DNA from 2 places in the Luteimicrobium sp. DT211 genome. Region 1 is predicted to be linked to the other one. Evidence: predicted binding sites of a transcription regulator. Region 1 holds the regulator's gene; the other holds the start of a gene.
The links. Region 1 encodes HrcA, which represses chaperone genes, less so after heat shock. Its sites were predicted from a motif close to TTNGCACTCGNNNNNNNCGAGTGCNAA; they were not measured.
Positions count from the first base shown of each region.

Region 2: a site for HrcA is predicted at 2,025-2,051, ahead of groL (chaperonin GroEL). Genes of this name have one in related genera too.

Region 1 is NZ_JBNCMC010000002.1:725,476-740,300, reverse strand. It holds gene ACLQ14_RS07525 (maleylpyruvate isomerase family mycothiol-dependent enzyme) at 1-602, opposite strand, end outside; gene lepA (translation elongation factor 4) at 619-2,523, shown strand; gene hemW (radical SAM family heme chaperone HemW) at 2,531-3,808, shown strand; gene ACLQ14_RS07510 (DUF4190 domain-containing protein) at 3,922-4,398, shown strand; gene ACLQ14_RS07505 (hypothetical protein) at 4,594-5,667, shown strand; gene ACLQ14_RS07500 (DUF3097 domain-containing protein) at 5,680-6,567, opposite strand; gene ACLQ14_RS07495 (MFS transporter) at 6,654-8,171, shown strand; gene hrcA (heat-inducible transcriptional repressor HrcA) at 8,233-9,261, shown strand; gene dnaJ (molecular chaperone DnaJ) at 9,337-10,455, shown strand; gene ACLQ14_RS07480 (16S rRNA (uracil(1498)-N(3))-methyltransferase) at 10,463-11,251, shown strand; gene ACLQ14_RS07475 (hypothetical protein) at 11,331-11,705, opposite strand; gene ACLQ14_RS07470 (sodium:solute symporter family protein) at 11,723-13,402, opposite strand; gene ACLQ14_RS07465 (histidine triad nucleotide-binding protein) at 13,640-13,984, shown strand; gene ACLQ14_RS07460 (ammonium transporter) at 14,019-14,825, opposite strand, start outside.
Region 2 is NZ_JBNCMC010000011.1:53,120-68,592, reverse strand. It holds gene ACLQ14_RS17740 (helix-turn-helix domain-containing protein) at 1-130, opposite strand, end outside; gene groL (chaperonin GroEL) at 247-1,872, opposite strand; gene ACLQ14_RS17730 (hypothetical protein) at 2,114-2,659, shown strand; gene ACLQ14_RS17725 (hypothetical protein) at 2,656-3,612, shown strand; gene ACLQ14_RS17720 (phytoene desaturase family protein) at 3,589-5,073, opposite strand; gene cspE (transcription antiterminator/RNA stability regulator CspE) at 5,079-5,282, opposite strand; gene ACLQ14_RS17710 (LytR C-terminal domain-containing protein) at 5,443-6,054, opposite strand; gene ACLQ14_RS17705 (DUF3263 domain-containing protein) at 6,122-6,436, opposite strand; gene ACLQ14_RS17700 (SGNH/GDSL hydrolase family protein) at 6,608-7,435, shown strand; gene ACLQ14_RS17695 (ABC transporter permease) at 7,444-8,268, opposite strand; gene ACLQ14_RS17690 (ABC transporter permease) at 8,265-9,110, opposite strand; gene ACLQ14_RS17685 (ABC transporter ATP-binding protein) at 9,107-10,021, opposite strand; gene ACLQ14_RS17680 (amidohydrolase) at 10,141-11,388, opposite strand; tRNA gene ACLQ14_RS17675 (tRNA-Thr) at 11,525-11,597, opposite strand; gene ACLQ14_RS17670 (DsbA family protein) at 11,754-12,584, opposite strand; gene ACLQ14_RS17665 (serine/threonine-protein kinase) at 13,059-14,765, opposite strand; gene ACLQ14_RS17660 (bifunctional alpha,alpha-trehalose-phosphate synthase (UDP-forming)/trehalose-phosphatase) at 14,917-15,473, shown strand, end outside.

The DNA of each region.
Region 1 (14,825 bases):
CGCCAGGAGGCGACCGGCGGCGCGAGCACGATGGCCTCGGACGGGCCGTGCACGTCCGTCGTGACGAGGTCCACCGCGACGGTCGGGGCCGTCGCCCGGCCGAGCCGGACCTGCCGCGGGTGCATGACGGTCACGACCTCGTCGACCGTGTCGGCCCAGACGGCCGACCAGGTGCCGGCGGTGCCGGAGCGGGGGGTGGCGCCGGTGGCGACGCGGAGGTCGACGAGGTGGACGAGCGTCTCGTGGAGCTGGCGGCGGTACCAGAACGCGGCGGGGCCTGGCCCGTCGAGCGTCAGGGCCGGCGCGTCGAGCGCGCGCTCGGTGAGGGTCGCGCGCAGGTGCGCCGACGCCCAGCCGTAGATCTCGACCAGCCGGTCGCGTTCGCGCGGCTGCGACGCGTCGGTCCCCTCGAGGTCCACCCCGAGCGCCATCGCGGCGGCCCACCAGTGGATGCCGGCGAGGTGGAGGGCAAGGTCGGCGACGCGCCACGCGCCGCACGTCGGTACGGGCGCCTCGGGGTCGGCACGGCCGAGGAGGTCGAGGAACGACTCCTGCGCGGCGGTGAGCACGCACACGGGGTCCTCGATGGCGTCAACTCTCATGGGAGAATGGTGCACCGTGCCCCCCATCCCCTCCCAGGCCGACGCCGTGCGCATCCAGCCCGCCGCCACGGCGCCCGAGCTGCTGCGCAACTTCTGCATCATCGCGCACATCGACCACGGCAAGTCGACGCTCGCGGACCGCATGCTCCAGCTCACGGGCGTCGTCGACGAGCGCGCCGCTCGGGCGCAGTACCTCGACCGGATGGACATCGAGCGCGAGCGCGGCATCACGATCAAGTCGCAGGCCGTGCGGATGCCGTGGGCCGTCGCGCCCACGCCCGGCGCTGCCTCCGTGCCCTACGCCCTGAACATGATCGACACGCCCGGCCACGTCGACTTCACCTACGAGGTGTCGCGGTCGCTCGCGGCGTGCGAGGGCGCGGTGCTGCTCGTGGACGCCGCGCAGGGCATCGAGGCGCAGACGCTCGCCAACCTGTACCTGGCGATGGAGAACGACCTCGAGATCATCCCGGTCCTCAACAAGATCGACCTGCCCGCGGCGCAGCCCGAGAAGTACGCGGAAGAGCTGGCCGGCCTGGTCGGAGGTGACCCGGAGGACGTGCTCAAGGTCTCGGGCAAGACGGGCGAGGGCGTCGCGGCGCTCCTCGACCGCATCGTCGAGCTCGTCCCGCCGCCGGTCGGGGACGCGGACGCGCCGGCGCGCGCCATGATCTTCGACTCGGTCTACGACACGTTCCGCGGCGTCGTGACGTACGTGCGCGTCATCGACGGCCGCCTGAGCCCGCGCGAGCGCATCGTCATGATGTCGACGCGGGCCCACCACGAGCTGCTCGAGATCGGGGTCATCTCGCCCGAGCCGATCCGGACCAAGGGGCTCGGTGTCGGGGAGGTCGGCTACCTCATCACGGGCGTCAAGGACGTGCGCCAGTCCAAGGTCGGCGACACCGTCACCAACGCGGGCAAGCCGGCGTCGGAGGCGCTGGGCGGGTACTCGGACCCCAAGCCCATGGTGTTCTCCGGCCTGTACCCGATCGACGGGTCGGACTACCCGCTGCTGCGGGACGCGCTCGACAAGCTCAAGCTCAACGACGCGGCGCTCGTCTACGAGCCGGAGACGTCGGTCGCGCTCGGCTTCGGCTTCCGCGTCGGCTTCCTCGGCCTGCTGCACCTGGAGATCGTCCGCGAGCGCCTCGAGCGCGAGTTCGACCTCGACCTCATCTCCACGGCCCCGAACGTCATCTACGACGTCACGCTCGACGACCGCAGCGAGGTCACGGTCACGAACCCGAGCGAGTATCCGGCGGGCAAGATCCGCGAGGTCCGCGAGCCCGTCGTCCGCGCGACCATCCTCACCCCGGCCGAGTACATCGGCGCCGTCATGGAGCTCTCCCAGTCCCGGCGCGGCGACCTCCTGGGCATGGACTACCTGTCCGAGGACCGCGTCGAGATGCGCTACACGCTGCCCCTCGCGGAGATCGTGTTCGACTTCTTCGACCAGCTCAAGTCCCGCACCCGCGGCTACGCGAGCCTCGACTACGAGGCCCAGGGCGACCAGGTCGCCGAGCTGGTCAAGGTCGACATCCTGCTCCAGGGCGAGCAGGTCGACGCGTTCAGCTCGATCGTCCACAAGGACAAGGCGTACGCGTACGGCGTCATGATGACGGCGAAGCTCAAGGAGCTCATCCCGCGCCAGCAGTTCGAGGTGCCCATCCAGGCGGCGGTCGGGGCCCGCGTCATCGCTCGTGAGACGATCCGCGCGATGCGCAAGGACGTCCTCGCCAAGTGCTACGGCGGTGACATCACGCGTAAGCGCAAGCTGCTCGAGAAGCAGAAGGAGGGCAAGAAGCGCATGAAGACCATCGGCCGCGTCGACGTGCCGCAGGAGGCGTTCATCGCCGCGCTGTCCTCCGACGCCGCTGGTGGCGGCAAGACCGCGGACAAGGACGCGAAGAAGAAGTGACGCAGTCATGAGCCCCGCCCTGCCCGAGGGTGAGCCCGTCCCCGACGACGGCGCGCTCCCGGCCTGGGTGCGACCGGCCGCACCAGCCGAGCGTGCGTTCGGCGTCTACGTCCACGTGCCGTTCTGCACCGTGCGGTGCGGGTACTGCGACTTCAACACCTACACGTCGGCCGAGCTCGGCGGGGGAGCCTCGCAGGTCGCGTACGCGGACACCGCGCTCCGGGAGCTCGATCTCGCCGCGCGCGTGCTCGACGATGCCGGGCTGGGCGGGCGGCCCGTGTCGACCGTGTTCTTCGGCGGGGGGACGCCGACCGTCCTCCCGGCCGACGACCTGGCGCGCCTGCTCCGCGGCGTCCGCGACACGTGGGGCCTCGCCGACGGCGCCGAGGTGACCACCGAGGCCAACCCCGACTCCGTGACCCCGGCGTCCCTCCGCACCCTGGTCGACGCGGGGTTCACGCGCGTGAGCTTCGGGATGCAGTCGGCCGTGCCGCACGTCCTCGCGACGCTCGAGCGCACGCACGACCCGCGCCGGATCCCCGAGGTCGTGGCGTGGGCCCGGAACGCCGGCCTGGACGTGTCGCTCGACCTGATCTACGGCACGCCCGGAGAGAGCGTGGCCGACTGGCGTGCCAGTGTCGAGGCAGCGCTCGCGACCGGCGTCGACCACGTGTCGGCGTACGCGCTCGTCGTCGAGCCGGGCACCCGGATGTTCGCCCAGGTGCGGCGCGGCGAGCTCGCGCTGCCCGACGAGGACGACCAGGCCGCCAAGTACGAGCTCACGGACGCGCTGCTCTCGGCCGCCGGGCTCGAGTGGTACGAGGTGAGCAACTGGGCGCGCGGCGGTCAGCACGGCCCGCATGCGAGCCGTCACAACCTCGCCTACTGGCGCGGCGACGACTGGTGGGGCGTCGGGCCGGGCGCGCACTCGTACGTCGGGGCCCCGGGTGCGGGGCACGAGCCCGAGCCGGAGCACGCGGGTGTGCGCTGGTGGAACGTCAAGCACCCCCGCGCCTACGCCGCAGCCCTCGAGGCCGGCCGCAGCCCCGCGGCCGGGCGCGAGCTGCTCACCGCCGACGACGCGCGGCTCGAACGCGTCATGCTCGCCGTCCGGCTGCACGACGGCCTGCCCACAGCCGACCTCTCGACGAGGGCACGAGCCGCCGTCGCGGGGCTCGTCGCCGACGGTCTGCTCGACGGACGCGAGGCCGTCCGGGGCCGGGTCGTGCTCACGTTGCGGGGCCGGCTCCTCGCCGACGCCGTGGTCCGCGAGCTGACGGACTGAGCCGACCCGCCGCGTGCCACCCGTGACACCGCGACGCTGCTGCGCGATGCTGGGCACTCGGGGCGAATGTCCCGACCTTCACGGGACCCACCCATCGACGCGACGAGGACGATATGAGCGAGAACCCCTACGGCCCCGGTCAGGGCGCAGACCCGAACGAGCCGCAGCAGCCGAACGAGCCGCAGCAGCCGCCGGCAGCACCCCCGGTGCAGCCGGGCGCCTACCCGCCACCGGCGCAGCCGGCGCCTGGGGCGTACCCGCCGCCCCAGCAGCCGACCGGGCAGCCCGGGTTCCCGCCGCAGGGTGCCTACCCGCCGGCCGCGCCGCAGTACCCGGCGGCCGGCTACGGGGCGCCGACCGCGACGAGCAAGAACAACCTGGGCACCTGGGCCCTGGTGCTGGGCATCCTGTCGATCGTGTGCTTCGGTCTCCTGGCCGGCATCCCCGCGATCGTCCTCGGCAACAAGGGCAAGGCAGCGGTGGCGCAGGGTCTGGCGACCAACCGCGGCGCGGCCCAGGCGGGCATCGTCCTCGGGATCATCGGCACCGTGGTCTCCGTGATCGGCGTCGTCTACCGCGTCTCCCAGTGAGGCGGACCGCCGCCGGGCACGTCGAGCCCGTACGGTCGACGTGCCCCGCGGCGCTCGGGTGATGACGGCGACGATCCGTCCCCGGTGGCGCACGTCCCCCGCGACAGCGCCGTCGTCCTGCGCCATGCTGGGCCCCGGGGCGGATGTCCTGCGTCCACCGGCCCCGTTGATCCACGCGACGAGGACGAGGACGACATGAGCGACAACCCGAACGGCCCTGGCGGCGACCCGAACGAGCCGACCTCCCCGTACGAGCCCGGGGAGCCGACGGAGCCCGCTCAGCCCGCGCCGCCCAGCCAGCCGGCTCAGCCCGCGCAGCCGACCGAGCCGCCGGAGCCGCCGACGGCCCCGCCCGGCCAACCCGGCGGCTATCCGCCGCCCGGTGGCTACCCGCCTCCAGGGCAGCAGCCGCCGTACGGTCAGCAGCCCCCCGCCCAGCCGGGCGCGTACCCGCCGCCCGGGGGCTATCCGCCCCCCGGCCAGCAGCCTCCCGCGTACGGCCAGCAGGCTCCCGGCGGCTACCCGCAGCCTCCAGGGGGCTTCCCGGCGGCGCCGCCCGCGACGGGCACGACCCAGCCCAGCTGGGCGACGGGCGCCCCCGTCACGGTCGGGCAGGCGGTCTCGTACGGCTGGAGCAAGTTCTGGTCGAACGCGGGCGTCTGGATCGGCGCGGTGCTCGTGGTGTTCGTGATCGCGGTCGTCATCAATCTCATCTTCAGCGCGAGTCTTCGGGCCGCGTTCAGCGGCTCGTCCACGGAGGACCTGCAGCAGCGCCTCGACGACGCACGCGGGTTCGGGAACGTGCTGCTGGCAGCCGTCGGCTCGATCCTCTCGTACGTCGTCCTCGCGTTCCTCGTGAGCGGGGCGCTGGCGACCACGTACAAGGGCCGCGCCCGGTTCGGCGACTTCTTCAGGCTCCGGAACGTGGGCCAGGTCGTCCTGCTCGCGGTCGTCGTGGGCGTGCTGTCGTTCGTCCTCGGCTACCTGCCGGTCGTCGGCCCGATCGTCCTGCTGGTCCTCGAGTTCTTCCTGACGTTCGCGCTGTACTTCGTGCTCGATGCCGGGCAGGACGCGTTCACGGCGATCCGGTCGAGCTTCAGGGTGGTCGGCGAGAACCCGGGCGTCGTGATCGTGCTCATCCTCGCCGCCATCGGCATCGTGATCCTCGGCGCGATCGTCTGCTTGGTCGGCCTGCTCGCGGCCATCCCGATCGGCCTGCTCGCGTACGCGTTCACGTACCGCCGGCTGACCGGCGCGATGCCGCTCTGATCCGGTGGTGCGTCAGCCCGCGGTGACGAAGTCGATGAGCTCCTCGACCCGCCCGAGGAGGCTGGGCTCGAGGTCGGCGTAGCTGCGCACGGTCCCGAGGATCCGCTGCCACGCGCGGCCGGTCGCGCCGGGACCGTCGGCGGGCCAGCCGAGCTCGCGGAGGATCCCGAGCTTCCACTCGGTGCCGCGCGCGATGACGGGCCATGCGTCGAGCCCGATCCGCTGCGGTCGCACGGCCTGCCAGACGTCGACGTACGGGTGCCCGAGGACGAGCACCGTGCCCCGCGGCACCGTCCGGAGCGCCTCGTCGGCGAGGCGGCGCTCCTTCGAGCCGGGCACGAGGTGGTCGACGAGCACGCCGACCCGCCGCTCCGGGGTGGGCGCGAAGTCGGCCAGGGCGTCGGCGAGGTTGTCGACGCCGTCGAGCAGCTCGACGACGACGCCCTCGACGCGCAGGTCGTCACCCCAGACCTTCTCGACGAGCTCGGCGTCGTGCTTGCCCTCGACCCAGATCCGCGACCCGCGGGCCACCCGGGCGCGCTGCCCGACGACGGCGCGCGACCCCGACGCGGTCCGCGCGGGCGCCCGGGGCGCGGCCGGGGCGGTGGGCGGGACGAGCTCGACGGGTGCGCCGTCGAGCCAGAAGCCCGGGCCGAGGCTGAAGGTGCGGGTCCGCCCGCGCCGGTCCTCGAGCACCACGACGTGCATCCCGCCGGACTTCTCGACCCGCACGACGGCGCCCACCCAGCCGGACTCGACGTCCTCGACGACGAGCCCCCGCTCGGCGGGAACGGGGCGCGAGGAGGGCCGGGGGCGGTGGTGCGCTGAGCCGCGCACCGGGCCGGGGCCCGCGCCGGCGGCGGGGGCGAGGACGTCGGGGCCGTAACGGTCGAAGCTCACCCGGACACCCTAGGTTTCGCCGCGGACGACGGCGGTGAGCGACCCGCCGCAGGCGAGGACGGGCCCGTCGTGGTAGCACCGGAACCATGACGTCGGACGCCGCCGGGCACGGCACGGACCAGCAGACCGACCTGCAGACCGACCCGCAGCGGTGGCGGGTCCTGGCGGTCTGCCTCGCGGCGGGCTTCGTCACGCTGCTCGACGTCTCGATCGTGAACGTCGCTATGCCGTCGATCCAGCACGCCCTGGACGCGTCGGCGACGGCCCTGCAGCTCGTGGTCGCCGGCTACACGCTGGCGTTCGGCCTGGTGCTGGTGCCGGCGGGCCGCCTCGGCGACGCCGGGCACCGGCGGGGACTGTTCCTGGCGGGCCTCGTCGCCTTCGCGCTCGCGAGCCTCGCCGCCGGCCTGGCGCCCAGCGACGAGTGGCTCGCCGTCGCGCGGCTCGTGCAGGGGGCGTGCGCGGGCGTCGTCAGCCCGCAGGTCACCGGGTACATCCAGCAGGAGTTCCGCGGCTTCGAGCGGGCGCGGGCGTTCGGGATGTTCGGCGCCGTGGTCGGGGTCGCGACCGCGATCGGGCCGCTGCTCGGCGGCCTCCTGATCCAGGCGTTCGGCGAGCAGGACGGGTGGCGCTGGGTGTTCGGCATCAACGTCCCGATCGTCGCCGTGGTGCTCGTCTACGGCCTGCGCGTCGTGCCGCGTCCGGTGGCGGTGCGCCGCAGCGCCCTCGACCCTGTCGGGCTGGTCGGGGTCGCGGCCGCGACGGTCGCGTTCATGACGCCGTTCGTGCTGACCACGGGCTCCGGCGACGCGCCCGCGCGCTGGTGGTTCCTGGCGCTCGCGGCCGCGCTGGGTGCTGCGACCGTCGGCTGGGAGCGCCGGTACGAGCGGCGGGGACGCGACCCGGTCCTGTCGCCCGAGGTGTTGGGGCTCCGCTCGTTCCGGTTCGGGGCGCTGCTGGGCCTGGCCTACTTCGCGGGCTTCACGAGCGTGTTCCTCGTGGTCACGCTGTTCCTGCAGAACGACCTGGGGCTGACCGCGCTGCAGGCCGGCCTGGTGGGGCTGCCCTTCGCGGTCGCGTCGGGCATCTCGGCGCTCGCGTCGGGGCGGGCGGTCGCGCGCTGGGGCCGACCGGTGGTGGTCGTGGCGCTCTGCGTCGTCGTGGTCGGCCTCGCGGGCACGGACCTGGCGATCCGCATCATCGGCGACGAGCCGGGCCGCACGGTGCTGCTGTGCTGCGTCGTCGCCACGACGCAGTGCCTCGCCGGCGCGGGCTCAGGACTGGTGATCGCGCCCAACCAGACGCTCACGCTCGCCGAGGTGCCCGTGCGTCGGGCGGGCGTCGCGGGCTCCATGCTGCAGGTCGGGCAGCGCGTCGGCTCGGCGGTCGGCATCTCGGCGGTCCTGTCCGTCTACTACGGGTCCCGGGCGTCCGGGGCGAGCGGCGCGACCGCGGTCGGCCGGGGGCTCCTGATCACGATCGGGCTGGTCCTGTGCGCGCTCGTCGTCGCGCTGCTGGACGCGCGCCGCCGGGTGCGCGCCGACGACCGCGGCGACGGCGCGGACGACGGCGAGGCTCCCGACGGACGCACCCGGGCGGCGTAGGATTGGCACTCCGGGGGTGAGAGTGCCACCCGTCCCCGGGCCGGCTGCGACAGGAGGACGCGTGAGCGAGGAGCGACGGCTCGACGTGCTGCGTGCGATCGTCGAGGACTACGTCCGCACGCGCGAGCCCGTCGGGTCGCGCGTGCTCACCGAACGGCACAACCTCGGCGTCTCGCCCGCCACGATCCGCAACGACATGGCGGCCCTCGAGGAGGCCGGGTACATCGCCCAGCCCCACACGTCGGCCGGCCGGATCCCGACGGACACGGGCTACCGCCTCTTCGTCGACCACCTCGCCACGGTGAAGCCGCTCTCCCAGCCGGAGCGCCACGCGATCGAGCAGTTCCTCGACGGCGCGGTCGACCTGGACGACGTCGTGGCCCGCGCGGGCCGCCTGCTGGCCGAGCTCACGGGCCAGGTCGCCGTCGTCCAGTACCCGTCGCTGCGCCGCTCGGGCCTGCGGCACCTCGAGCTCGTCGCAGTGGGGCAGACCCGGCTGCTCGTCGTCATCATCACCGACACCGGCCGCGTCGAGCAGCGGATGCTCGAGGTCGCGTCCGTGCCCGACGAGAGCGACCTGACCGTCCTGCGCGCACGGCTCAACGCCGCCGCGGCCGGCAAGCGGCTGCCGCTGCTCGGCTCCGCGCTCGAGGACGTCGCCCAGGGCCTCGAGGACGGCGTGCAGGAGCTCGCGCGACGCGTGGCCGACGTGATCGTCCAGACCCTGGCAGAGGAGAGCGAGGAACGGCTCGTCCTCACGGGCACCGCGAACCTCGCGAGGACCGGCATGCGGTTCGAGCACGCGCTGCGTCCCGTCCTCGAGGCGCTCGAGGAACAGGTGGTCCTCCTCGGCCTGCTCACCGAGATGGCCGAGGACGCGGGCGACCGGTCGGGCGTCCGCGTCAGGATCGGCCACGAGACCCAGTACGACGGCCTCTCCGAGACGTCCGTCGTGACCACGGGCTACGGTTCGGAGGGCGAGGTCGTCGCGGCGATCGGCTCGATCGGCCCCACCCGCATGGACTACCCGGCGACGATCGCGTCGGTGCGCGCGGTCGCGCGCTACCTGACCCGCATCCTCGCGAACTGACCGTGCCCGCGACCCTGCCCCCGACTGCTTCGTCCGACCACATCCCTGCCCGCACCCGTGCCTGAGAGTGACTTGGTGAACGACTACTACGAGATCCTCGGCGTCCCGCGCGACGCGAGCGCCGACCAGATCAAGAAGGCCTACCGCAAGCTCGCGCGCGAGCTCCACCCGGACGTCGCCGGGCCCGACGCGGAGGACCGCTTCAAGGACGTGTCCCGCGCCTACGAGGTGCTGTCCAACCAGGACAAGCGCCAGCAGTACGACCTCGGCGTCGACCCCACCGCCCCGGGCGGCGGGATGGGCGGCTCGGGCGGCTTCGGCTTCCAGGACATCTTCGAGACGTTCTTCGGCGGCGGCCAGGCGCAGCAGGGGCCGGTGCCGCGCTCGCGCCGCGGCCAGGACGCGCTGGTGCGGCTCGACGTCGACCTCGAGGAGGCCGTGTTCGGAGCAAAGCGCGAGCTCCAGGTCGACACCGCCGTCGTGTGCCGGACGTGCGGCGGCACCTGCTGCCGCCCGGGCACGAGCATGCACACCTGCGAGGTCTGCAAGGGCCGGGGCGTCGTGCAGCGTGTCCAGCGCTCGTTCCTCGGCCAGATCATGACGACGGCGCCGTGCGCCGCGTGCCAGGGCTTCGGCACCGTCATCCCCGAGCCGTGCGTCGACTGCGGCGGCGAGGGCCGGGTGCGCGAGCGCCGGACCATCTCCGTCAACGTCCCCGCCGGCGTCGAGACGGGCACCCGCATACGCCTGACCGCGCAGGGCGAGGTCGGCCCGGGCGGCGGCCCCGCGGGCGACCTCTACATCGAGGTCCGCGAGCGCCCTCACGAGACCTTCGTGCGCCGCGGGGACGACCTGCACTGCACGCTGGAGGTCCCGATGACGGCGGCGGCGCTCGGCGCGAACCTGACCCTCGACACGTTCGACGGCGAGCAGGAGGTCGATCTGCGGGCGGGCACCCAGCCCGCGCAGGTCGTGACGCTCCGCGGGCTCGGCGTGGGGCACCTGAGCGGGTCGGGTCGTGGGGACCTCCAGGTCCACGTGGACGTCCAGGTCCCGACGACGCTCGACGAGGAGCAGGCCGAGCTGCTGCGCTCCCTCGCGCGCCTGCGCGGCGAGGAGAAGCCGGAGCCGCGCCTGTCGGCGGCCCACCCGGGCGTGTTCTCGCGGCTGCGCGACAAGCTCTCCGGGCGGTGAGCGGCGCGTGAGCGCGCCCGTCTTCCTCGCCGAGCGCAGCGCGGCCGACCCGCTGTCGCGGGTCGAGCCGGGCGACACGTACGTGCTCGACGGCGCCGAGGGGCGTCACGCGGGCGTCGTGCAGCGCCGCCGGGCGGGGGAGCGGGTCGACGTCGTGGACGGCGAGGGCACCCGCCTGCTCGCCGTCGTCGTGCGGGCCGAGCGGGACACGCTCGAGCTGAGGGTCGAGGCCGTCGAGACCGAGCCCGAGCCCGCGGTCCGGCTGGTGCTCGTCCAGGCCCTCGCGAAGGGCGACCGCGACGAGCTCGCGATCGAGGCAGCGACCGAGGTGGGCGTCGACGCGGTGCTGCCGTGGCAGGCCGAGCGCTCGGTGGTGGTGTGGCGCGGCGACCGCGCGGCCCGCAGCCGGGCGCGCTGGCTCGCGACCGTGCGGGCCGCGGCCAAGCAGTCGCGCCGGGCCCGCGTGCCCGAGGTGCGGACCGACGTCACGACGACGGCGCTCGCCGACGTCGTCCGGGAGACCGTCGCGGCCGGCGGCCGGGTCGCGGTGCTGCACGAGGACGCCACCGAGCCGCTCGGCACCCTGGCCCTGCCCGAGGCAGGCGCGCCGGGCGCCCCGACCCCGGAGGTGCTCGTCGTCGTCGGGCCGGAGGGCGGGATCTCGGACGCCGAGCTCGAGCGCCTCACCGAGGCGGGCGGGCGCCCCGTCCGGCTGGGCCCGCACGTGCTCCGGACCTCGACCGCGGGCCCCGTCGCGCTCACGCTGCTGTGCGAGCGCCTGGGGCGCTGGGCCTGATCCGACCCGCGAGCGAGGACGCCGCGCGGCCGTGCCGCGCGGCGTCCTCGTGCGTCGGTCCGAGGACCGTCGCGAGGGCTCAGCCCAGGTCGCGGCCCTCGCCGACGGCCCGCTCCTCCTCTTCCTCCTCATAGCTCGCGAGGATGTCCTCGGCGGGCACGGGCCGCAGGCGGTCCCAGAGGAAGAAGACCCCTCCGACGACGAGCATCGCCAGCCCGGTCCACACGTTGATGGCGATGCCGCCGGTCTTCGCCTTGTCGGCCGTGGGGTCGGCGAGGCCGACGACGAGCACGAGAACGCCGTAGAAGACGAAGATCGCGCCGATGATGCGCCGGAGGTCGAACCGGCGGGTCGAGCGGACGTGCGCCTCCTGCTCCTCGGTCGTGAGCTCGGCGTGGTGGGAGACCATGCCGGCCGGCACGCGCTCGTGCAGGGGGCTGCTGTTCTGGCTCACGGGATGCTCCTCGGGTGTCACAGGAACGGCAGGTAGAGGACGACGCACAGGACGAGCGCCACGGTGCCGAGCAGGGCGGGCGAGCGGTACCAGGCGGTGTCGGTGGCCACCGCGCCTGCCCGCATGTCGATGCTGCCGACGCCGTAGACCAGCCCCTTGAGCTCGCTCACGTCCTTGGGCCTGGTGAGCGGCGTGATGATCGCGGCGACCACGAGGACCGTGACGAACGAGATGATCGCGCCGTACATGGTCTCGGCCGTGGCCGACGAGAACAGGGTGTCGTCGTTGAGGTAGGCGATCCAGACGACGGTGGGCGCGGCGATGCCGGCGAGGTACGACCAGAGCGCGGCGGACGCCGTCATGCGCTTCCACAGCAGTCCGACGATGAAGACGGCGAACAGCGGCGCGTTGAAGAACGAGAACAGCGTCTGCATGTACGTCATGATGTTCTCCGCCCGCGAGGCGATGAACGCGGTGCCGATGCCGACGAGGACGCCGACCACCGTGACCTGCCGACCCACCTTGAGGTAGTGGGCGTCGGGCATCTTCGGCCTGATGTATCGCTGCCAGATGTCGTAGGTGAACACCGTGTTGAAGCTCGACACGTTGGCCGCCATGCCGGCCATGAACGAGGCGAGCAGCCCGGTCACGGCAACGCCGAGCACGCCCGTCGGCAGGTACATCTGCATGAGCTTCGGGATGGCGTCGTTGTACGTGAGGCCCGAGTTGTCCGCGCCGCTGAGCTGGTTGCCGAGGACCGCGGCCGCGATCAGGCCGGGGATGACCACGATGAACGGGATGAACAGCTTGGGGAACGCCGCGATGAGGGGCGTGCGACGCGCCGCGGACATGTTCTTCGCGGAGAAGGCGCGCTGGACCTCGGTGAAGTTGGTGGTCCAGTAGCCGAAGCCGAGCACGAAGCCGAGGCCGAGCACGATCGTGAGCCAGTTCGCTCCGATCGGGTTGGTCACGTCGCCGATCCCGGTGCCCTTCCATGCCGACAGGTGCAGCGGGTCGGTCTTGGCGAACGAGTCCTGGAGCCCGCCCCAGCCGCCGACCCGGTGCAGGCCGACGATCGTGAGCGGGATGAGGCCGGCCAGGATGACGAAGAACTGCAGCACCTCGTTGTAGATCGCCGAGGAGAGGCCGCCGAGCGTGATGTAGACCAGGACGAACCCGGCCGACACGAGGATGGCGACCCACAGCGACCAGCCGAGCATCGCCTCGATGACGATCGCCATGGCGTAGAGGTTGATGCCGGCGATGAGCACGTTCGAGACCGCGAACGCGATCGAGTTCACCGCGTGGGGCGCCTTGCCGAAGCGGCGGAGCATGAACTCCGGCACCGAGCGCACCTTCGAGCCGTAGTAGAAGGGCATCATCACGAGGCCCAGGAAGACCATCGCGGGCACGGCGCCCACGAGGTAGTAGTGGAGCGTCGACATCCCGATCTGGGCGCCGTTCGCGGCCATGCCGATGATCTCCGTGGCACCGAGGTTCGCGGCGACGAACGCCAGACCGGTGATCCAGGCGGGCATCCGGCGGCCGGACAGGAAGAAGTCCATGCTCGTGCGTACCTGGCGCCGGGCCACGAACCCGATGCCGATGACGACCCCGAAGTAGACGACGACCATCAGGTAGTCGACCCATCCGAGGTCGAGGTGAATGCCCGAGGTGGTCTCGGCGAGCACTCTCATGCGGCTCCTTCGTGCTGACGGGACGACGGAGCGCCGGCGACAGTCGACGCGCCGCCGTGGGGCTCCGGCACGCTACGACGGACCGTGGACATGTAGCAACTTTGCGCTCAGGAAACGGTCTGGAGGTGTTCGGAGCTGATCGGTCGGTGACGATGCCCGACCGGGGCGGTGAGCGAGGGATGCACGGCGTTCGCCGTCGCGCGCGCGAGGGCCGACGGGGCGTTAGCGTGGCGACCCATGAGCCAGCCCGACTGCCTGTTCTGCAAGATCGTCGCCGGCGAGATCCCGGCCGACGTCGTCGCCTCCACGGACCGCGCGCTCGCCTTCCGCGACATCGACCCGCAGGCACCGGTGCACGTGCTCGTGGTGCCACGCGAGCACCACCGCGACGTCGCGGCGCTCGCGGCCGCGGACCCGCAGCTCCTGGCCGACGTCGTCGCGCTCGGCCAGCAGGTCGCGACCGACCTCGACGAGGGGGAGTTCCGGCTGATCTTCAACACCGGGGCCAGGTCGGGCCAGAGCGTCTTCCACACCCACGGCCACGTGCTCGCGGGCGCCCGGCTGGGCTGGACACCCGCCTGACCCGACGCGAGCCCCGCGCCGCCGCCGTCGGTGGTCAGCCGTGGCCGTGCCCGCGCCCGAGGGTCGACGTGGTGGTCAGCTCGTAGGCCGTCTCGGCGTGCTGGCTGGCGTCGAGGCCGGCGTGCTCGTCGTCGGCGGTGACGCGCAGCCCCATGGTCGCGTGCAGCACGCGCGCGATGGCGTACGTCGCGGCGAACGCGAACGTGGAGACAGCGACGACGCCCACCACCTGGGTGCCGAGCTGCTCGAGCCCGCCGCCGAGGAACAGCCCCTGGTGCGCGACGGCGGGGTTGACGGCGGCCGCGGCGAACAGCCCCACGCAGAGCGTCCCGACGACGCCGCCCACGTAGTGCACCGCGACGACGTCGAGCGAGTCGTCGTAGCGGAACCGGAACTTGAGCCGGATGGCGAACAGGCAGACCGCGCCGGCGACGACCCCGACCGCGAGCGCGGGCAGCGGCTGCAGGTACCCGGCCGCGGGCGTGATCGCGACGAGGCCCGCGACCGCGCCCGAGGCCGCGCCGAGCGTCGTCGCCTTGCCGGTGAGCCGCTTCTCGAGCGCGAGCCAGCCGATCATGCCGCCGACGCCGGACAGGTGCGTCGCGAGCGCGGCGCTCGCTGCGAGCGTCCCGGCGCTCAGCGCGGAGCCGGCGTTGAAGCCGATCCACCCGACCCAGAGGAGCCCCGCGCCGAGCAGCGTGAGGGGCAGGTTGTGGGGCGCCATCATCTCGCGCGGCCAGCCGCGCCGGGGGCCGAGGACGAGGACGAGCGCCAGCGCGGACGCACCCGAGCACGTCTCGACGACGGTGCCGCCCGCGAAGTCGAGGAGCCCGAGGCGGTG
Region 2 (15,473 bases), on a different contig from region 1:
CCGTCGCGATGCGGTGTGCCGTCGACGTGGCGAGGCCCGCGCGCGCCGCGAGCTCGGTCGGTGTCAGCGGCGCACCGTCGTCGTCGAACGCCGACAGGAGGTGCACCGCGCGGTCCAGCAGCCCGTCCATGCGATCCATCTTCCCCGAGCGGTCCACCGGACCACGAACGCGCGCCCCGGTACGCCGGCGGGCCGCCGCCCCCGGCTCGCGCCGGGGCCGACGGCCCGTCGTAGGAGAGGCTGGACTCAGAAGTCCATGCCGCCCATGCCACCGTCACCGGCGGGCGCAGCAGGCGTCCGCTCCGGCTTGTCGGCCACGACGGCCTCGGTGGTGAGGAACAGCGCGGCGATCGACGACGCGTTCTGCAGCGCGGAGCGCGTGACCTTGACCGGGTCGTTGACGCCCGCGGCGAGCAGGTCCTCGTACACGCCGGTCGCGGCGTTGAGGCCGTGACCCGACGGGAGGTTGCGCACCTTCTCGACGACGACGCCGCCCTCGAGGCCCGCGTTGACGGCGATCTGCTTGAGCGGGGCCTCGATCGCGACCTTCACGATCTGAGCACCGGTCGCCTCGTCGCCCTCGAGCTCGAGCTTGGCGAACGCCACGGCGCCGGCCTGGATGAGGGCCACGCCACCACCGGCGACGATGCCCTCCTCGACGGCAGCCTTCGCGTTGCGGACAGCATCCTCGATGCGGTGCTTGCGCTCCTTGAGCTCGACCTCGGTGGCCGCGCCCGCCTTGATGACGGCCACGCCGCCGGCGAGCTTGGCGAGGCGCTCCTGGAGCTTCTCGCGGTCGTAGTCGGAGTCCGACTTCTCGATCTCGCTGCGGATCTGGTTGACGCGACCGGTGATCTGGTCGGCGTCGCCCGCACCCTCGACGATCGTCGTCTCGTCCTTCGTCACGACGACCTTGCGGGCCTGGCCCAGGAGGTCGAGCGTGGCGTTCTCGAGCTTGAGGCCGACGGTCTCGGTGATGACCTGGCCGCCCGTGAGGATCGCGATGTCCTGGAGCATGGCCTTGCGGCGGTCGCCGAAGCCCGGGGCCTTGACGGCGACGGACTTGAAGGTGCCGCGGATCTTGTTGAGCACGAGGGTGGCGAGCGCCTCCCCGTCCACGTCCTCGGCGATGATGAGGAGCGAGCGACCGGCCTTCATGACCTGGTCGAGGACCGGCAGGAGGTCCTTGACGTTCGAGATCTTCGACTCGACGAGCAGGACGTACGGGTCCTCGAGGACGGCCTCCTGGCGCTCCGGGTCCGTCTCGAAGTAGCGGGCGAGGAAGCCCTTGTCGAAGCGCATGCCCTCGGTGAGCTCGAGCTCGAGGCCGAAGGTGTTCGACTCCTCGACGGTGATGACGCCTTCCTTGCCGACCTTGTCGAGCGCCTCGGCGATGAGCTCGCCGATCGCCGGGTCGCCGGCGGAGATGGCGGCCGTGGCGGCGATCTCCTCCTTGGTCTCGATCTCCTTCGCGGAGTTGAGGAGCTGCTCGGTGACGGCCTCGACGGCCTTCTCGATGCCCTTCTTCAGCGCGATGGGGTTCGAGCCGGCGGCCACGTTGCGCAGGCCCTCGCGCACGAGCGCCTGGGCGAGCACGGTGGCGGTGGTGGTGCCGTCGCCCGCGACGTCGTCGGTCTTCTTGGCGACCTCCTTGACGAGCTCCGCACCGATGCGCTCGTACGGGTCGTCGAGCTCGATCTCCTTGGCGATGCTCACGCCGTCGTTCGTGATCGTGGGTGCGCCCCACTTCTTGTCCAGAACGACGTTGCGGCCCTTCGGGCCGAGCGTGACCTTGACGGTGTCCGCGAGCTGGTTCAGCCCGCGCTCCATGCTCCGACGAGCTTCCTCGTCGAACGCGATGATCTTGGCCATGGGGACAGATCCTCCGCTGGTGGCTTGGGTAGGTCTTCCGACGCCCGCGACGGACGGCCCGACCGCTCGCGTTCAGGTCACGCGTGCGGTCCGGGGCCTCGCCGGTCGACCCGGTTTTTGTCACTCTCGATGCGAGAGTGCTAACGCCATTATTGGCACTCGGCCCAGGCGAGTGCAAGGCGCCGACCCTCCCCCGGGCGAGGGAGCCGTCCGCCCTCCGCGAAACGCTAGGCTTCGCGGCATGTCCAACGGGGATCCCCGCGCCGCGACGCCGCGCCCGCCCGGCACGGAGCCGACGCCGCCGGGACCGACGCCGCGCAGGCTCGGCACGACGGCGCGCACCTGGCGCCTCGGGGTCGCCGGCGCCGCGCTGGTCGTGCTGCTCGTCGCCCAGCTCGTCCCGACGTCGTGGAAGAACACCAACGACTGGTTCCCCCTCGGGTCCCTGTCCCAGTACGCGTTCGCGACCAACCCGAACGGCACCGTGCGGTCGACGTTCATCACGGGCACCACGGCCGACGGCGACGAGGTCAAGATCTGGCTCGACCAGATGGGCATCGGCGTCGGGCACGCCGAGATCGAGGGCCAGCTCCAGCGGATCGTCGACGACCCGGAGCTCCTCGCCGGCGTCGCCCGCGCGTACGCGTGGCGCTACCCGAACCGCCCGCCCCTCGTGAAGCTCACGCTCAAGCGCACGACCAAGCAGCTCCACGACGGCCGGCCCACCGGCGAGGAGACCGTCGAGGTGCTCGGCGTCTACCAGGTACCCGCGGGAGGCGTGAAGTGAACGCGACGACCGGCGTCGGCAGGGCCGCGCGCACGACGGCCCGGTGGTGGCTGTCGCCCGTCGCCCTGGCGCGGATCGCGGTGCTCCGGGCGGCCCTCTACCTCTTCACGATCTGGGACATCTTCGTCCTGACCCACGACGTGATCGGGCACGGTTACTCCCGCGAGCTCTACCAGCCCACGCTGATCGGCCGGGTGCTGCCCCTGCCCGAGCCCACGCCCACCGGCGGGTACGTCATGCAGTGGACGCTCGTCGCCACGTGCCTCGCCACCCCCGTGCTCATGGCGTGCGCGGCGCGCCCGCTCCAGTGGGCGGGGCGCGTGACCGGCTGGGTGGCCGGCGTCGTCTTCCTCGCGTGGATGGAGAACTCGCAGGGGTTCGCGTACGTCTCGCACGACCACATGGCCCTGGTCCTCGCGCTCCTGCTCCTGCCGACGGTGCCGCCGGCCCGCTTCACCGACCAGACGCCGTCCGAGGCCGCCGGCTGGGCGATCCGCTGCATCCAGATCGCCGTCGTCATGACGTACTTCGGGTCCGCGCTGCAGAAGATCGTCCGCACCGGCGGGCTGTTCGCCTGGCCGAACAGCTCCGTCATCATCTGGTCGCTCATGCGCCGCGGACGCTCCGTCGTGAGCTGGTCGATCGACTATCCCGGGCTCCTCCGCGTCGGGCAGTGGATCCTGTTCATCGCCGAGCTCCTGTCCCCGATCGCGCTGTGGGTGCGGGGCCGGCTGGTCTACGCGGTGTTCGCCCTCATCTGCGTGTTCCACCTGATCACGTACATCGCGCTGGGCATCCACTTCCTGCCGACCGTCATCTGCTGGCTCGCGTTCCTGCCGCTCGAGCGACTCGTGCCCTGGGCGCGGCGGCGGGTGCTCCACCTCCCCGCGCCCGACGACGCCCTCGCGGGTGCCGTCGCCGACGCGCCGTCAGCCGCGGCCGAGCTCCGGTAGGGCGCGGACCCCGAAGGTGCGGCGCAGCACGCGCCGGGCCGCGAACCAGCCGCCCAGGCCGTGCACGCCCGGCCCCGGCGGGGTCGACGCCGAGCACAGGTACACGTCGTCGAGCCCGGTGCCGTACGGGTCGAGCCAGGGCGTGGGGCGCGCGAACATCCGGTACAGGTTCACCTCGCCGGCCGCGATGTCGCCGCCCACGTAGTTCGCGTTGTGCGCCGGCATGTCGGCCGCCGTCGTGGCCCGGGAGGCGACGACGACGTCCCGGAACCCCGGAGCGAAGCGCTCGATCTGCGCCGTGACCGCCTCCGTCTGGTCGACCGTCGAGCCGGCGGGGACGTGCGTGTAGGCCCACAGGGGGCGCCGCCCGCCGACCTCGCGGGTCTCGTCGACGACGACGGGGTCGCTCAGCAGCACGACGGGGCGGGCGGCGTGCCGGCCGGCGTGGACCTCGCGCTCGGCGACCGCCATCTCGCGCCGCGTCCCGCCGACGTGAACCGTGCCCGCGAGCCCGACCTCCGGGTGCTTCCACGGGACCGGGCCGTTCAGCACGAAGTCCACCTTCGACGCCGCGTTCCCGTAGCCGAACGCGTTCAGGGCGCGCGCGGCGCGCGGCGGGACGCGGCCGCCGAAGACCTCGAGCAGCGTCCGGGGCGTCGTGTCGAAGACGTAGGCGCGGGCGGCCGGCAGGTCGGCCTGCGTCCGGACGGGCCGCCCGGTCAGGACCTCGCCGCCGTGCGCCTCGAGGTCCGCGACGAGCGCGGCGACGATGGCGCCGGACCCGCCGCGCGGGATCGGCCAGCCCTTGTCCGCGTGCGCGAGCGCGCCCAGCAGCAGCGCGGTGCCGGCCCCGGCCATCGACGGGAGCGAGGTGATGGTGTGCGCGGCGATGCCCGTGAGCAGCGCGGGCGCCTCGTCGCCCTTGAACCGGAGGTTCCAGGCCGGCGTGCCCTGCTCGAGCGCGGCGAGCCCGAAGCGCACCGCCGACCACGGCGTCGACGCGCTCACGCCGGGCGGCAACGAGCGCTTGTCCCCCAGCGCCACCGCGACGACGTCACGCCAGTGCGGGGAAAGCCGCCCGAAGAGGTCGCGCCACGCTGCGCCGTCGGGCCCCAGCCCGGCGACCGTGCGCTCGAGGTCGCGATACGCGATACCGGCGCGGCCGCCGTCGAGGGGCTGCGCGTACGACACCTCGGGGACGAGCAGCTCGACGCGGTCCGCGAGGCCGAACGCCTCGAGGAACGGCGACGCCCACGCCATGGGGTGGACGGCCGAGCACACGTCGTGGACGACGCCGTCGGCCAGGCCCAGGTCGAGCGTCCGCGCGCCGCCGCCGACGGTGTCCTGCGCCTCGAGGACCTGCACGCCGAGGCCCGCGCGGGCCAGCGTGACCGCCGCCGCGAGACCGTTGGGGCCGGCCCCCACGACGACGACGTCGAGGGCGGGACGCGACCCGTTCACACCGCTCAGAGCGGCCGGACCTGCTCCGCCTGCGGGCCCTTCTGGCCCTGCCCGACCTCGAACTCGACCTGCTGCCCCTCCTCGAGGGACCGGTAACCATCCGACTGGATCGCGCTGTAGTGCACGAACACGTCCTGGCCGCCCGCCTCCGGGGTGATGAAGCCGAACCCCTTCTCGGCGTTGAACCACTTGACGGTGCCCTGGGCCATCTGAGTCTCCTTCTGCGCTCGGCCGTCCCGGCGCTGCCTGCCATGTCCGCCCGCGGGTCGATCGCCGCGGTGCACGTGCGAGCCTAGCCGCGACCGCGCGCGAGGGGAATGCCCCGGGTGGTGCGTTTCGCGAGGTGGGTACCGGCCGGCCGGAGCCGGGTCAGGAGAGGTCGTGCACCAGCACGGCGATGATCGGCGCGCCGCCGCTGAGCGCACTCACCTGCTCGACGTCGCTGATGCCGAGCGTGGCCGCGACCTCCTGGGCGGTCGCCTTGTCGCCGTCCTGCACGTAGTAGACGACCGAGTCCGCGAGCTTGGTGCCCGTGTAGTCCGCGGCCGTGACGGTCGTGAAGCCGTCCGCGGTGAGCTTCGCCGCGCCCTTGGCTGCGAGCCCCGTGATCGCCGCGCCGTTCTTCACGGCGACCGCCGTCGCATGGTCGACGTCAGCACTCGCCGTGTCGTCCGCCCCGGCCGTGTCGTCGGAGCCCGACGCCGTCTTGGTCGCCTTCGGCTTGCTGGTCGCCTTCGGGGTGGACTTGGTGGTCGACTTCGAGGCGGACGTCGTCTTGTCCGTCGCGCTCGCGCCGTCCGAGCGCAGCAGGTTCGACGCGAGCGTCACGCCGCCGTACGCCACGACGGCGAAGACGACCGCGACGACGACGAACGGGACGACCTTGCGCCAGGGGCTGCGCGGCACCCGGTGGACGCCCGTCGGGGCGTCCTCGGGGACGTCGTCGAACTCGTCCGGGGGGTACCGGTAGCTCTTGCTCACCGGCACAGGGTAACCGCCGGTGCCGGAGCCTCCGAAGTCGCGCCCACGCCCGCGGCGACGCCGCAGGTCACGCGCCCGAACCCAGCCGGCGGGCCGAACGCTCGCGCTGCCGGGCGGACCGCAGCCGGCGCAGCCGCTTGACCAGCATGGGGTCGTGCGCGAGCGCGGCGTCCGTGTCGATCAGCGCGTTGAGGGTCTGGTAGTAGCGGGTCGCGGTCATGCCGAAGAGCTCGGAGATCGCGGCCTCCTTGGCGCCCGCGTACTTCCACCACTGGCGCTCGAAGTCGAGGATCGCGCGATCCTGCTCGTCGAGCCCCGAGGCCCGGTCGCCGACCTGCCCTGCGCCCGGTGCGTCCGTGAGCCGCCCGACGGCCTCGCCCATCCCCGCTCCTCTCGCCGCCCGCCGCACCGTGCCGGTGGGCGGGTGCCGGTCCGTCCCGACCCGACCCGCCCAGGGTACGGCGCGAACCACACGGGTGTCATTCGCCCGCGCCGTCCGACGCGCGACCGCGGCGTAGCGAGACCCGGCCCCGCGGCGGGCCACAATGGCCAGGTGACAACCGACGCCGCCACCGACACGCCCCCACCCGCCGAGACGCCCCGCTGGTCCTCGTACGTCGCGGTCGGCGACTCGTTCACCGAGGGTCTGTGGGACACGGACCCCGCCTCGCCCGGCCGGTGCCGTGGCTGGGCCGACCGGCTCGCCGCCTCGCTCTCCGCGCGCCGGGTCGCCGGCGGCCAGGAGCCGCTGCGCTACGCGAACCTCGCGGTCCGCGGCAAGCTGCTCGGGCCGATCATCGCCGACCAGGTCCCCCGCGCGCTCGCCCTCGAGCCCGGCCTCGTGAGCCTCGTGGGCGGCGGCAACGACATCCTCCGGCCGCGCGCCGACGTGGACCTCCTCTCGCAGCGGCTCGAGGACGCCGTCGTGCGGCTGAGGGCGGCCGGCGCCGACGTCCTGCTCGCCACGGGGTTCGACGCCAGCGAGAGCCCCGTCGTGTCCCTGACCCGGTCGCGGGTGGGCGTCTACAACACCAACATCTGGTCGATCGCACGCCGCCACGGCGCGCACGTGCTCGACCTGTGGGGCATGCGGGCGCTGCAGGACTGGCGCGTCTGGGCCTCCGACCGCATCCACCTGACCGACGAGGGCCACCGCCGCGTCGCCGACGCCGCGCTCGTCGGGCTCGGGCTCGCCCCCGACGACGCCGACTGGGACGCCCCGCTCGCGGCGCTCCCCCGGGCTCCGTTCTCCGAGCGGGCGCGCGGGAACGCGCGCTGGGCGCGCGAGTACGTCGGCCCGTGGATCGGGCGCCGGCTGCGGCACGAGTCGTCGGGCGACGGCCGCGCCGCGAAGTACCCGGACCTGACCGACTGGCCCTGAGCCGCGGGTCAGGCGAGGAAGAGGGCCCGCAGCCGCCGGGTCGTGACGGTCAGCCCGAGGCCGATCATCGCGACGAAGTACAGGACGTGCCACCAGATCCCCGGCGCGAGGTCGCCGGTCGTCAGGCCGCGGACCAGCTCGACCGCGTGCCACAGCGGCATCGCCTGGATGAGCCACTGCAGGGGCGCCGGGTAGACGCTGATCGGGAAGAACGTCGCCGACAGCAGGAACATCGGCAGCAGCACGATGTTGATCCAGTCCATCTGCTGGAACGTCTTCATGAGGCTCGTGATCGCCATGCCGAACGACGCGAAGGCGAACGCGACGAGGACGACGGCGGGCAGCGCGAGCACGGCCGTCCACGACAGGTTGAGCCCCATGACCTGCATGACGGTGAGGAACCCGGTCGCGTAGACGGCGCCGCGCAGCAGCGCGTACGAGATCTCGCCGAGCGCGACGTCCAGCGGCCCGAGCGACGTCGCCAGCATGGCCTCGTAGAGGCGCGCGAACCGCATCTTGAAGAAGACGTTCCACGTGGAGTCGTAGACGGCGCCGTTCATGGCCGAGACCGCGAGGAGCCCGGGCGCGATGTACGCGGCGTACTCGACGGTGAGCCCCGACGGCAGGGTCACGTCGCCGACGTACGTGCCGAGGCCGACGCCCATCGCGAGCAGGTAGAACACGGGCTCGAAGAAGCCCGACAGCACGACGGTCCAGTTGCTGGTCTTCGTCGCCGAGAGGTTGCGGGCGACGACGGCGCGCGCGTTGCCCGCGTACAGGGCGCTGACGCCACCCGACCGTCCGCCGAGGCCGCCGGCGAGTGCGTCGGTCATGCGCGCAGCCTCCTCGTGAAGCGGCGGTTCACCGCGACCGCCCCGCCGGCGACGAGGCCGACGAGCACGACGAGGTGCACCGCGATCAGCCAGCCGGGCTCGCTCTCGCCGTAGGAGATCACGCGGCCGAGCTGGGTCGCGTGCCACAACGGCGAGACCCAACCGATCCAGTGCAGCCAGCCCGGGAGGGTCGCGAGCGGGTAGAAGGTGCCGGAGAACAGGAACATCGGCGTGAAGATGAACCGCTGCACGATCGCGAACTGGCCCTTGTCCTCGGTGAGCCCCGCCGAGTACGCCATCAGCGGCAGCCCGAACGCGAGACCACCGAGCACCCCGACGAACGGCAGCACGACGACCGTCCACGGGTTCCCGAGGGCCCCGAACGCCAGCGCGAGGAGCGCGTACGCGACCGTGGTGAACAGCATCCGGGCGAGCACCGCGATGACGATGCCCCCGGCGATCTGCCCGGGCTGGACGGGCGTCGCGTTGAGGCCCCAGAACAGCTTCCGCCAGCGGAAGCCCTCCATGATGACGTAGGTGAACTCCTCCGTCGCGACGGAGATCGCGGCCGTGACCAGGAGCGCCGGGGCCACGAAGACCACGTAGTCGACGGGGCCGTTCGGGCCCGACGCGACGGGTGTGTCGATGAACGTCGCGAGCCCCATGCCGAGGCCCAGGAGGTACAGCAGCGGGCTCCCCAGGCCGCCCACGACGATCGTCCAGCCGTACGCCTTCATGGCGCGCAGGCGGTACTCGGCGACGTACCAGGCGCCGAACCTCCGGACGGGGGCCTCTGGCGCTGCGGCGTCGGGCGCTGCGGCGTCGGGCAGGGCGGCGCTCACTCGATCAGGCTCCGCCCCGTGAGGCGGAGGAACACGTCCTCGAGGCTGGACCTGCGCACGAGGCTCGTGGTGGGCCGCAGCCCGCGCGCGGCGACCTGCTCGAGGATCGCCTCGCCGTCGGACGCGTAGACGAGCACGCGGTCGGGGAGGATCTCCAGGCGGTCGCCGACCTCCGCGAGCACGCGGGCGGCGGCCTCGTTGCGGTCCGTGCCGAAGCGGAGCTCGGCCACCTCGCGCGACGAGTAGCGGCGGATCAGCTGGGCCGGGCTGCCCTCGGCCATGATCTTCCCGTGGTCGACGACGACGAGCCGCTCGCACAGCTGCTCGGCCTCGTCCATGAAGTGGGTCGTGACGACGAGCGTCGTGCCCTGCTCCTTGAGCCGGAAGAGGCGGTCCCACAGGATGTGGCGGGCCTGCGGGTCGAGGCCGGTGGTCGGCTCGTCGAGCATGAGCAGGCGCGGCTCGTTGACCAGCGCGCGGGCGATCGTCAGGCGACGCTTCATCCCGCCCGACAGCTCGTCGACCTTCGCGTCCGCACGCTCGCTGAGCTGCGCGAAGGCCAGCAGCTCCGTGGCGCGCTGAGCGCACACCGCCCGCGGGATCCCGAAGTAGCGGCCGTACGTCACGAGGTTGCCGCGCGCGGTGAGCTCGCCGTCGAGGTTGTCCTCCTGCGGGACGACGCCGAGCTGGGCGCGGATGCGGGGGCCGTGGTCGTCCGGGTCGAGGCCGAGGACGGTGAGCTCCCCGCCCGAGCGGGCCGAGACGGCGCCGACCATGCGCATCGTCGTCGACTTGCCGGCACCGTTGGGGCCGAGGAGCCCGAACGACTCGCCGGGCGCGACCTCGAAGTCGATGCCGTCCACCGCGACGAAGTCGCCGAAGCGCTTGGTCAGGCCGCGTGCGGACACCACCGGACCGCCGCCCGACGTCGCGGCGGCGCGGGTCAGCGGTGCAGGCTGGGGCGGACGTGCCCCCTCGGGCGTCGGTGTCGTGGGCACCAGGACACGGTAGCCGCGACCGCCCACGCCGGTCAGCCCGAGGGCGGAAGCCAGGTCCGGGCGGCGGTCACGAGCGCCGTCACGCCGTCGGGCAGCGTGGGGTCGAGGACCGGGGCGTAGCGGGGCGAGTGGTTGGACGGGACCGTGAGGAGCGCGGGGTCACTCATGTCTCCCGTCGTGAACAGCGTCGGGTCGGTGCCGCCCAGCAACCAGTACGACAACGGGGCGCCGGCCGCGGTCGCGAGCACCCCGACGTCCTCGCTGCCTCCGCCCGCTCCTGGGTCGAGGATCTTGTCGGGGCCCAGCCACGCCGCGAAGGCGCCCAGCGTCCGGGCGAGCGCACCGGCGTCGTTCACGACGACCGGGAACCGCTCCGTCGCGGTGACCACGGGCTCGTCGGTCGCTCCGGCGGTCGCGGCCTCGCCCTTGACGACACGGTCGACCGCCGCCAGGATCCGCTGCCGCGTCGCCTCGTCGAAGCTGCGGATGTTGAGCTGCAGCTCCGCGTCGCCCGGGATGACGTTCGCCGCGTCGCCCGCGTGGATCGAGCCCACCGTCAGGACCGCCGTCTCCGTGCTCGGGACCTCCCGCGAGATGATCGTCTGCAGGCGCAGGACGGTCGCCGACGCCATCACCACGGGATCGATCGACGCCTGCGGCATGGAACCGTGCGCACCCCGTCCGACCAGCCGGACGCGCAACGAGTCGGAGCCCGCGTACGACGCGCCCGCGTGCCCGGCGATCTTGCCGGCCGGCAGGGGGGCGACGTGCTGCCCGAGCACCACGTCGGGGATAGGGACGCGGTCGTACAGCCCGTCGTCGACCATCGCCTGCGCGCCCTTGCCGAGCTCCTCGGCCGGCTGGAACACCACGACCAGCGTGCCCGCCCAGCTCGTGCGGTCACGCGCCAGGACGTCGGCGGCCCCGAGGAGGCACGTCGTGTGCAGATCGTGCCCGCACGCGTGGTCGACACGGACGGTCCTCCCGCTCTCGTCGGTCGCCGTCGCGGTGCTCGCGTAGGCGAGCCCCGTCTCCTCCTCGACCGGGAGGGCGTCCATGTCGGCCCGGAGCAGAGCGGTCGGGCCGGCGCCGTTCCTCAGCACCCCGACGACGCCCGTCCTGCCGACGGCGGTCGTCACGTCGAACCCGGACGCCCGCAGCCGGTCGGCGACGACGTCGGCCGTGCGGTGCTCCTGGAAGCCGAGCTCGGGATGCCGGTGCAGGTCCTTGTAGAGGTCCGTCAGGGCGGGGTCAAACGGGACGTTCTCGTGAGCAGCCATCGGATCCCCCCGGGTCGGCTGCCCACCACGCTACGGGCACCCTCGGGGTCCCGCGAAAGCGCACCGGGCATCACGGCCGAACCGCGCAAAGCATGGTTCGGGCGGCCGGCCCGCCTGCGCCGGACGAGCTGAACGGAGCCGCCTGTCGGGTTCGAACCGACGACCTTTCGCTTACAAGGCGAGCGCTCTACCAGCTGAGCTAAGGCGGCACGTCGTGCGACGACCGGGCACGGAAGGCTCCCGGCCTGCACACGGATGCGCCGCACAGCCTACCGGGCGCTCCGTGCCGGGCGCAGACGACGGAGCCCGGGCCGCCGTGGCGGTCCGGGCTCCGTCGTGGGTCGCTCTCGGCGACCGGTCGTCCGTCAGCTCGTCGAGCCGGACTTCGCCGCCTCGATCGCGGACTTCAGCGCGCCCGCCTGGGACCAGTTGCCGGTCCACTGCTTGCCGTTGATGAGGATCGTGGGGGTGCCGAAGCCACCACTCTGCGCGTTGATGAGGTTCTTGTCCTTGCCGGCGTTGCTCGTCCAGGCGTCGACCCAGTCGCCGAAGGTGTGCTGACTGAACTGGTCGGCGACCTTCTGCGACACCCCGGCCTGGACTGCGTAGGCCTTGAGCTGGTCGTCGGTCAGGCCCGTGCTGCCCTCGCTCGGCTGGTTCGCGTAGAGCGCCTCGTGGAACTGGATGACCTTGTCGGGCTCCTGGTCGGCGACCGTCGCGAACGCGCTGCCGGACCTCGTCGAGTAGTTCGTGCCCTGCGAAGACGAGTTGAGGATCGCGACGGGGTGCATGACGAACGTGATGGTCCCGTCCTCGCGCAGCGAGTCGAGGTCGTCCTTGTTGACCTTCTCAAACTCGCCGCACCGGGGGCACATGTAGTCGTAGTACAGATCCAGCGTGACGGCACCGGCATTCGTCTTGCCGGCCACGCCGTCCTTGTCGACGGGGATGCCGCCGCCGTCCTTGACGGACTCGGCGGTCGAGGGCGCCTTGAGATCCGCGAGCGACTTCGGCTTGTTGGCCTGGTTGATGAAGACCACGGCGAGAACGACCACGACCACGAGCACGACGAGGACGCCGATCGTGATGAAGCGGTTCCGCTTCTCGCGGCGTTCCTGCTCCTGACGCAGCTTCAGGGCCTCGGCGCGCGCGGCGTCGCGGCGCTGCGCCTTGGTCAGGTTCGAGTCGTCGGGCATCCCGTGTCCTGTTCTCGTTCGCGCGCGGCACGTACCGGTGCCTCGCTCCGTAGGGGCACAGCGTATCCAAACGCGCCGGCCTGAACGTGGGCTGAACACGCCCGCCCTGCCGCAACCGGCGCCGTCGAGCATGCGGATGCTCCCCGCCCGCACTGCCGGGCCCACCGTGCCTCGACCACGGGCTTGCGCACCAGATCACGCAGGAATCGGTGCACGCCCCCGTGTTCGGCGGCGGTCCCGGTCGTGAACGCCGCGCTCGGCGAGGCGAGGGGCGACGATCGCGGGGAACCCAACCTGCGGGCAGTGCGGCACCGGCACGGTGGTGAGACGGCGCGCGAGGTCGTGGGTCCGGGGGTGTGCGCGCGACCGTGGCGGGGCTGGCGGGAGCCGACCGAGGAACGAGGGAGGCGGATGGTAGGTCGCGCGCACACCCCCGGACCCACGACCGACCGACAGCTGGACGCCCGAAGCACCTCAGGAGAAGTCAGGCGCCCCGGGGAACGGCCACCACCCGATCGCGTGCGCGTCCCACGCGATCCACACCAACCACACGGCGGCGGCGAGCGCCAGCACCCCGACGACGAGCGCGGCCCGCCGCCCGGGGACGAGGTGCCGCAGCCCGGCGCGCGCGCCCTCGCGGGTGGTGGCGGTCGCGGGCCCGAACCAGGCGAGCAGGACGGCGACGGCCATGGTCCCGGCAAGGACGAGCCCGTACAGCCAGGGCGCGTTCTGGTCGGGGTGGTCGGTGTCGGCGACCAGGACCTGCCGGTCGAGCACCCACCACGACCCGACGACGAGCACCAGTCCGGCGCACCCCGCGATGACCAGGGAGGGGAGCGAGCCGACGGCGGCGCGCACGACGTGCCAGGGAGCGCTGACGGCGACGCGTGCGGGGTCGGAGCGCCCGACCCCGCGGCGTTCGCGGCGGCCGTGCAGAGAGTTGGCGGCGTAGCCGACGTACCGGGCGAGGACGACGAGCACGGCGAGCGCCACGAAGGCGAGCCCCGGCCAGGTGGCGGCCGCGGCGACGAGCGGCAGGGCGAGCGTGAACAGGAGCGCGGAGCGGGCGGCGTGGCTGGGCCGCACGTACCCGGACGGGGCCTCGTAGACCTCCTCCAGCACGGGCCGGAGCCAGTCGGTGTCGGCGTCGTCGGCCCCGAGGGCGCGCTCGCCCCCGACGCCGTACACCGGCGCGGCATCGTCCGTGGGCGGCGGGGGCGGGGGCGGGACGTCCGCGGCGATGGCGCGCGTCCGGCCGTCGTTGACAGGAGCGGTGCGCGGGTCGCGGGTCACGACCTGGGTGGGCCACTGGTCGGGGGCGCCGAGCGCGACGGTTGCGGCGAGGTCGGCGGGCGACACGGCGGCCGGGTCGTCGCCGACGTCGGCGGCCTTGCGCAGGCTCCCGACGACGTCCGCGGGCTCCCAGCGCTCGGCCGGGTCGGGCCGGAGCGCCCCGGCGATCGCGTCCGTGCGCAGCGGCCCGAGCCCGCGCAGGTCGGCGGACCCGGCTTGGGCGCGGGCGAGGACGGCGTCGACGGGCGTCACCCCGAAGGGCGCGCGCGCGGTCGCGGCGAACGCGAGCGACGCCGCCCAGCCCCACCAGTCCGTCGCGACGGACGGGCTCGCGCCCGTGAGCATCTCGGGGGCGAGGTACCCGGGCGTCCCCATGACGAGGCCCTCGGTCGTCATGCGGGCGTCCTCGAACCCGTGCGCGATGCCGAAGTCGATGAGCACGGGCCCGCGCGCCGTCACCATGATGTTGCTGGGCTTGAGGTCGCGGTGCACGACGCCGGCCCCGTGCACCGACTCGAGCGCGTCGGCCAGGCTCCCCGCGAGCGCGGCCAGCCGGTCGGCGTCGTACGCGCCGTGGCGGGCGACGTCGTCCTCGAGGCTGGTCCCGTCGACGAGCTCCGTCACGATGAAGGGCGACTCGCCCTCGAGCTCGACGTCGAGGACGGCCGCGACGGCGGGGTGGTCGAGGCGGCGCAGGGTCGCCGCCTCGCGCGCGAGCCTGGCGCGGGCGGACTCGTCGGTGTCGGGGCCGGCGTGCAGGACCTTGATCGCGACGGGGTTCCCGCCGCCGTCCTCCGCGCGGTACACCGCCCCGGTCGCACCCTGGCCGAGGCGCGCGACGATCCGGTATCCACCCACCTCGTCGCCGGGTGTCGCCGCAGCCCACATGGGTTCACCGTAGCGGCGCGGCCGCGGTCCGCGTGGGACGTCGCCGCCGGTGGGACGCCCGACGACGACCGCGCGCCCGCGCACCGCCCCCGGCGTGCGCCGTCGGGCCCGGATAGGGTAAAGGGACCGGACGGACAGGAGCTGGCACGACGTGAGTCGAGAGAAGAGCCGACAGAGCACGGACGGCAACGAGCTGGTGGTGGTCGCGAACCGCCTCCCGGTGGACTTCACGACGGACGAGGACGGCAGCCTCAGCTGGCGCCGCTCGCCCGGCGGGCTGGTGACGGCGCTCGAGCCGGTCATGCAGAGCGCGGACGGCGCCTGGGTCGGCTGGGGCGGCGCCGCCGACGTGTACGCGGACCCGTTCGAGGCGGACGGCATGACCCTCGTGCCCGTGACCCTCAACGAGGACGAGATCGAGCAGTACTACGAGGGCTTCTCGAACGACACCCTCTGGCCGCTCTACCACGACGTGATCTCGCAGCCGGCGTTCCACCGGCAGTGGTGGGACGCGTACCGCCGCGTGAACCGCCGGTTCGCGGAGGCCGCCGCCTCGCAGGTCGGCACGGGCGGCACGGTCTGGGTGCAGGACTACCAGCTCCAGCTCGTGCCCGCGATGCTGCGTGAGCTGCGCCCCGACGTGCGCATCGGGTTCTTCGACCACATCCCGTTCCCCCCGTACGAGATCTTCAGCCAGCTCCCGTGGCG